2 regions of the Ideonella flava genome follow, and region 1 is predicted to be linked to the other one. Evidence: riboswitches for the same ligand, from Rfam matches in the RefSeq annotation. Region 1 holds a riboswitch; the other holds the start of a gene.
What was found. A riboswitch is a leader RNA that binds a small molecule or an ion and turns the genes downstream of it on or off. The one in region 1 is predicted to bind S-adenosylhomocysteine.
Positions count from the first base shown of each region.

Region 2: another riboswitch for S-adenosylhomocysteine. It lies ahead of ahcY (adenosylhomocysteinase); the one in region 1 lies ahead of metH (methionine synthase).

Region 1 is NZ_JBPZHD010000003.1:118,010-121,800, reverse strand. Features, by position in the region: gene metH (methionine synthase) at 1-1,803, opposite strand, end outside; S-adenosyl-L-homocysteine riboswitch at 1,875-1,987, opposite strand; gene ACS5PM_RS07400 (hypothetical protein) at 2,082-2,696, shown strand; gene ACS5PM_RS07395 (HD-GYP domain-containing protein) at 2,774-3,791, shown strand, end outside.
Region 2 is NZ_JBPZHD010000017.1:100,289-104,079, forward strand. Features, by position in the region: gene metF (methylenetetrahydrofolate reductase [NAD(P)H]) at 1-162, opposite strand, end outside; gene ACS5PM_RS30250 (TlyA family RNA methyltransferase) at 170-946, opposite strand; gene ahcY (adenosylhomocysteinase) at 1,057-2,490, opposite strand; S-adenosyl-L-homocysteine riboswitch at 2,580-2,655, opposite strand; gene ACS5PM_RS30260 (aminotransferase class V-fold PLP-dependent enzyme) at 2,667-3,791, opposite strand, start outside.

The sequences.
Region 1 (3,791 bases):
GGCGCGGGCCTGCGCGAGCTTGACCAGCGGCGTGGCCTTCTTGCCGGCGTGCAGGGTGCGCACGCGGTCGTAGTCGGCCTTGAGCTCGTCGACGTAGGCGGCGGCGCGGTCGTCGGACAGCAGCTCAGAGCACACGCCCACCGCGCGGGACGCGTCCGGCACGTAGACGACCGGGCCCTCGTAGTGAGGCGAGATCTTGACGGCGGTGTGCACGCGGCTGGTCGTCGCGCCGCCGATCAGCAGCGGCAGCTTCTTCTCGCGGAACCAAGCGTCGCGCTGCATCTCGGCCGCTACGTGCTGCATCTCCTCCAGGCTGGGCGTGATCAGGCCCGACAGGCCGATGAGGTCGGCGCCCTCGGCCCGCGCCTTCTCGAGGATGTCCTGGCAGGCGACCATCACCCCCATGTTGACGACCTCGAAGTTGTTGCACTGGAGCACGACGGTGACGATGTTCTTGCCGATGTCGTGCACGTCGCCCTTGACGGTCGCGATGACGATCTTGCCCTTGGCCTTCGTCTCGCCGCCGGCGGCCGCCAGCGTGGCCTTCTCGGCCTCGATGTAGGGCAGCAGATGCGCGACCGCCTGCTTCATCACCCGGGCGCTCTTGACCACCTGCGGCAGGAACATCTTGCCGGCGCCGAAGAGGTCGCCGACGATGTTCATGCCCGCCATCAAGGGCCCTTCGATCACGTGCAGCGGCCGACCTTGCCGGGCCTCGATGGCACGCCAGGCCTCTTCGGTGTCCTCGTTGATGAAGTCGGTGATGCCGTTGACCAGGGCGTGCGACAGGCGTTCCTCGACCGGCGCGTTGCGCCAGGCCAGGCGCGTCGAGTCATCCTTGGCGGCGCCCTTGACCGCCTCGGCGATCTCCAGCAGCCGCTCGGTCGAATCCTTGCGGCGGTTGAGCACCACGTCCTCGACGCGCTCGCGCAGCTCGGCGTCCAGTTCGTCGTACACGCCGACCATGCCGGCGTTGACGATGCCCATGTCCATGCCGGCCTGGATCGCGTGGTAGAGGAAGACCGTGTGGATCGCCTCGCGCACCGGCTCGTTGCCGCGGAAGCTGAAGCTCACGTTGGACACGCCGCCCGAGACCTTGGCGCCTGGCAGGTTCTGCTTGATCCAGCGCGTGGCCTGGATGAAGTCGACCGCGTAGTTGTCGTGCTCCTCGATGCCGGTCGCGATGGCGAAGATGTTGGGGTCGAAGATGATGTCCTCGGGCGGGAAGCCGACCTCCTCGACGAGGATGCGGTAGGCCCGGGCGCAGATCTCGGTCTTGCGGGCGAAGGTGTCGGCCTGGCCCTGCTCGTCGAAGGCCATGACCACCGCGGCCGCGCCGTAGCGGCGCACGAGGTTCGCCTGGCGCTTGAACTCCGCCTCGCCTTCCTTCATCGAGATGGAGTTGACGATGCCCTTGCCCTGCAGGCACTTCAGCCCGGCCTCGATGACGCTCCACTTGGACGAGTCGACCATGATCGGCACGCGCGCGATCTCGGGCTCGCTCATCGCCAGCTTGAGGAAGCGCTCCATCGCCGCCTGGCTGTCGAGCATCGCCTCGTCCATGTTGACGTCGATGACCTGGGCGCCGTTCTCGACCTGCTGCCGCGCCACGGCCAGCGCCTTCTCGTACTCGCCGGCGAGGATCATCCGGGCGAAGGCCTTGGAGCCGGTGACGTTGGTGCGCTCGCCGACGTTGACGAAGAGGGTGCCGGCACCGATAGACACCGGCTCCAGGCCCGACAGGCGCATGGGCGGCGGGGCGACGTTGGCGGAGCGTTCGGCGGAGGAGGCGATGGCGTTCATGGCGGCGGAGGGGACAGCGGGGAAAGGGCCGCGACCACCACCACGGCTCACCCGCGGCGGCCGCGCTGCGGCCCGGGTGAGCGCCGTTGGAGCGCCCGGCGGGCTGCCGTGCGCACCGTGCCGAGCCTGGCGGCGCAACCGGCGGCAGTCTCGCGGGCACGCCGTCGCAACGCTCCTCGGACGGTTCAGGGATTCTACGCAAGCCCCCATTCACCCAGCCTGACGACGCTTACACCTGGACGCTCGCTACCGGGCAGGCTGTTTGCTCGAATGCCGCCATGACTCCCGGCCGTCTTCTTTCCCGCCTCGGGCTGTGCCTGCTTCTGCTTGCAGCGCTGCAGGCCTGCCGGACGACCCAGCCGGCCACGACCCCGTCGCCTGCGCCGGGGGCTCCGGAGGCGGTCGAGCCCTCTCCCGGCAAGCCCGCCATGCCGCCCGATGCCCCGCTCGCCGCCGAGTCGCGGTGGCTGGGCGAGCTCTTCGCGGGCACGCCGGTGCAGGTCAGCGGCGAGCGTGACGGCAGCGTCCGGCTGGTGGTGCCGATGAAATACGCCTTCGATGCTCCGGCGGCCGCGGCGCCCAAGCCGCCCTTGCAGGCGGTGCTGGACAAGCTGTCCCAGAGCCTGAAGCGCCAGCCCGCGGCCAGGCTCCAGGCGGCGCCGCCCTCGGGCAAGGCCTCGGCCGAGCGCATGGCGGCGATCCGCACCCATCTGGCCGGGCGCGGCGTGCCGAGCTGGCGCGTGGCCGCGGCCGCCTCGGCCGAGGATGACCAGGTGCTGCTGCGCCTGGTCGCGCCGGCCGGGGGCTTGCGCAAGCTGGACGACGCCACCCTGCCGCCGGCGCCGCGCGTCGTGCCGCCCCCCGCGGCGGCCGCCAGCAGCGCCTCTCGCTGAGCTCAACTTCCCCGGTCGGCGGCCGAAATCCCCGGAAGGCCCGGCCGCCCCGCGCGACGGGCCGGTGCCTGTCCGCCATGAAACTCGTCCCCATCACCCCTGACGGTCTCGCTCCGGGCATTCCGCTGGCCTTCTCGCTGCGGGATGTCAACGGCCAGGTGCTCGTGCACCGCGGTTCGGCGATCGCCGATCCGCATCAGCTCGGCTACCTGCTGGCGCGGGCGCTGTTCATCGAGGAGGGTGAGAAGGACCTGGTGCAGCGCCAGCTCAACGCCCAGGTCGACCACCTGCTGCGCACCGGCGAGGCGACGCTGGCCGAGATCGCCGCGCTCAAGCCCGACTACGAACGGCGCGCCGTCGAGCTGCCGAAGCCGGGCGAGCGTCCGCTCGAATGGCCGGATCTAGAGGCCCGCGCACGCGTCCTGCTGAGCGCCCCCGGGTCCGGTGCCGACACCCGCACCTCCCGCTGGGAGCAGCGCCTGGACGAACTGGCCGAGGAGATGCTGGCGAGGCTGCAGCGGCAGGTCGATGCGACGCTGCTGCGCTTCTTCCACGCCGCCGCCAGTCGGCCCGAAGACTACAGCACGCTGCACGCCATCCTGGTGATGCTGTTGTGCGCGCTGGCCGGGCCGCGCCTGCCCGGCTGGCAGCCGCAATGGCGGCGGCCGCTGACCCGCGCGGCCCTGTCGATGAACGTCGGCATGGTGCCGCTGCAGAACGAACTGGTCCGCCAGACGCGGCCCCTGAGTCCGGCCCAGCGGGTCCAGGTGGATGCCCATGCCGCACGCGGCGTCGAGCTGCTCGCGTCGGCAGGGATCGAGGACCCTCTGTGGCTGCAGGTGGTGCGCCATCACCACGACGCCCCCAGCGGATCGCTGGATCGCCTGGAGCCCGGCCTGCGGCTGGCGCGACTGATCCAGCGGGCCGACCGCTATGCCGCCCGACTGTCGGCCCGGCGCCACCGCGCGGCGCTGTCGGCCAAGGCGGCCGCGCAGGCGGCCTTCTTCGACGAAGGAGGCCACCCCGACGAGGCCGGGCAGGCGCTGCTGGCCGAGACGGGTCTGCATCCGCCCGGCGCGTGGGTGAAGCTGACCT
Region 2 (3,791 bases), on a different contig from region 1:
CGAGCCGCCGGCGCCATAGGTGACGCTGAAGAACTCCGGCTTCACGGCGGCGAGATCCTGCACCACGGTCTTCAGCTTCTCGCTGCCGACGGGGGTGTTGGGCGGGAAGAACTCGAAGCTGATCGGCACGCGCTTCGGTTCGGGGCGGGAAGTGTCGGTCATGGTCGGATCAGGTCGGGGTCACTGGGGAGGAGGCCAGTCGCGCCTCGATGAAGAACTCGCGGTTGCCGTCGCCGCCGGTGGTGGGGCTGTCGCGCCAGGCCACCACCTCGAGCCCGATGCGGCCGCAGGCCTTGCGCAGGCGGGCCTCGACGTGGCCGTAGGCGGAGGCGTCCTTCACGAGGCCCTTCTTGCCGATGTCGACCGGCTGCAGCTCGAACTGGGGCTTGACCAGCAAGAGCAGCGTGCCGGTCGGTGCCAGCAGGAGGGTCAGCGCGGGCAGCACCAGGGTCAGGGAGATGAAGGACAGGTCGCCCGTGATGAAGTCGAAGCCGGCCGCCGGCATGGCGGCGCCGATCTGCTCACGGGTCAGCGAGCGCGCGTTGACGCCTTCCAGCGCGGTGACGCGCGGGTCGGCCGCCAATCGCGGGTGCAACTGGCCGTGGCCGACATCGACGCCCACCACGTGCGCCGCGCCGGCGGCCAGCAGCACGTCGGTGAAGCCGCCGGTGCTCTGGCCCACGTCGAGCGCCACGGCGCCGGTCAAGGGCAGCCCGCTTTCGCGCAGAACGCCCTCGAGCTTCAGGCCGCCGCGCGATGCCCAGCGCAGCTCGGCATCGTCGGTCAGCTCGATCTCGCAGCCTTCGGGCAGGTCTTCGCCGGCCTTCTTTGGCACCAGCCAGCCTTGCGGCCCGAGCCAGCGCACGGCGCCCCGATCGATCAGCCGCTGGGCGGCCGACCGGCTGGGGGCGAGGCCCTGTGCAACTAGGAGTTGGTCAGCGCGCATCCGCGTCTCGGTGCTCCCGCGCTACCAAGCGGCTGCCGCGGATCCGGCTTTGCCGGGCCGCTGGCTGCGCCCCTCGAGGGGGAGCGCCGCAGGCGCTACGGGGTGGGTCGTCAATACCTGTAGGTGTCCGGCTTGTAGGGGCCGTTCTTGGACACGCCGATGTAGGCCGCCTGCTCGTCGGTGAGCACGCTGAGCTTGGCGTTGAGCTTCTTCAGCTGCAGCCGCGCGACCTTCTCGTCCAGGTGCTTCGGCAGCACGTAGACCTGGCCGACCCGGTAGGCCTCGGGCTTGGTGAAGAGCTCGATCTGCGCGATCGTCTGGTTGGCGAACGAGCTGGACATCACGTAGCTCGGGTGGCCGGTGCCGCAGCCCAGGTTCACCAGGCGGCCCTTGGCCAGCATGATGATGCGCTTGCCGTCCGGGAAGATGATGTGGTCGACCTGCGGCTTGATCTCTTCCCACTGGTACTTCTCGAGCGAGGCGATGTCGATCTCGTTGTCGAAGTGGCCGATGTTGCAGACGATGGCCTGGTCCTTCATCTTCGCCATGTGGTCGTGGGTGATCACGTGCTTGTTGCCGGTGGCGGTGACGAAGATGTCGCCCTGCGAGCAGGCGTCGTCCATGGTGACGACGCGGTAGCCCTCCATCGCGGCCTGCAGGGCGTTGATGGGGTCGATCTCGGTGACCCACACCTGGGCCGACAGGGCACGCAGCGCCTGCGCCGAGCCCTTGCCCACGTCGCCGTAGCCGGCCACGACGGCGATCTTGCCGGCGACCATCACGTCGGTCGCGCGCTTGATGCCGTCGACCAGGCTCTCGCGGCAGCCGTAGAGGTTGTCGAACTTGCTCTTGGTGACGGAGTCGTTGACGTTGATGGCGCGGAACAGCAGCGTGCCCTTGGCGCTCATCTCGTTCAGGCGGTGCACGCCGGTGGTGGTCTCTTCGGTCACGCCGATGATCTGGGCGCTCTTGCGGGTGTACCAGGTGGGGTCGATGGCCAGCTTGCCCTTGATGGCGGCATACAGCTCGCGCTCTTCCTCGCTGCCCGGGTTGGCCAGGACGCTGGCGTCTTTCTCGGCGCGCTGGCCCAGGTGCATCAGCAGCGTCGCGTCGCCGCCGTCGTCCAGGATCATGTTGGGGCCTTCACCCTCGGAGCCGGCGTTGCCGAACTCGAAGATGCGATGGGTGTAGTCCCAGTAGTCCTTGAGCGACTCGCCCTTGTAGGCGAAGACGGGGGTGCCGCGGGCGACGAGCGCCGCGGCGGCGTGGTCCTGCGTCGAGAAGATGTTGCACGAGGCCCAGCGGACCTGCGCGCCCAGCGCCTGCAGCGTCTCGACCAGCACGGCGGTCTGGATCGTCATGTGCAGGCTGCCGGTGATGCGAGCGCCCTTCAGGGGCTGGCTGGCGGCGAATTCCTCGCGGATTGCCATCAGGCCGGGCATCTCGGTCTCGGCGATGTTGATTTCCTTGCGGCCCCAATCGGCCAGGCCGATGTCGGTGATGGCGTGGTCCGCGGCGGCGGGCTTGAGAACGGCTGCGTTCATGGCAATGACTCCGGTCGGTCGAAATGGGAGCGACCCGCAAGGGCGACGAGACGATGGAGCCTGGTAGGCACGCATCACCACGCAGTTCATGCGGGTGAGCGCCGTTGCAAATGTGGAGTTCCGAGCCTGGGGCCGGTAGGCGGCCTTGCAACGCTCCTCGGAACGAGGGACGGATTCTAACCGCCGCGAAGGCGCGAGTCGATGACGGATGCCACGCGCTCGATGTCCTCGTCGTCGTTGTAGGCCTGGGCCGAGATGCGCCACCAGAGCGCCTCGTCGATGGCCAGGATCTGCGCCTCGATCGAGTGCTCGAACAGCAGCCAGTCCTTCAGTGCTGTCGCCGCAGCGGCGCCATGGCCCAGCGCCGGCGGCAGCGGCACGCTGACCATGCTGCCGACCATCCGGCGCGGTGTGAGCCAGGGCAGGTTCCAGCGTTCGCACAGGCGCTCCGCTGAACGCCAGGCCAGCCCGTGGTTGTGAGCCCACAGGGCCTCACGGCCGCCCAAGGCCTCGTCGATGAAGGCCAGGCCCGCTGGCGCGCACAGGTAGGGCGTGGGGTCGCTGGTGCCGACCCAGTCGAACTCGGCATGCCAGCCCAGGCCCGAGCCCCAGGAGGTGACGGTGGGATGCAGATCATCGCGTCGGGCCGGCGCAGCCCAGAGCACGGCACAGCTGCGCGGTGCGAAGGCCCACTTGTGCAGGTTGGCCGCATAGAAATCGACGCCCAGCGACGGGATGTCGACCGGGACGGCGCCGGGTGCATGGGCGCCATCGGCCAGCACCGCCACGCCGCGTGCGCGGCAGACGGCAGCCATCTCGGCAAGCGGCATGAGCAGGGCGGTCTCGGGGCTCACGTGGTCCAGCACGGCCAGGCGGGTGCGCGGCGTGAGCGCGGCCTCGACGGCGGCCACCAGGGCGGCGGCATCGGCGCCCGGAAAGGGCAGCGCTGTCGTGCACACGGTCGCTCCGGCGCGAGCCGCATGGTGTGCCGCGGCGCGCGCCACGCCGCCGTAAGTCCGGTTCGTCACCAGCACCTCGTCGCCTGCGGCGAGGCGGAAGGACGACAGCACGGCATTGGCGCCGGTGGTGGCATTGGCCACGAAGACCAGGTCGTCCCCGGTCACGCCGAGCCAGGGTGCGACGGCGGCGGCCGCGGCCCGCAGGCGCTGGCGCGGCCGCCCATCCGGCCCCGCACCACCCGGCTGGCCCTGCACGCCAATCGGCGTGATCTCCCGCAACAGCATGCGGGCCGGGTGACGCTCGATCTCGTCGCGCAGCGCAGCCTGCGCGGCCAGCACTGC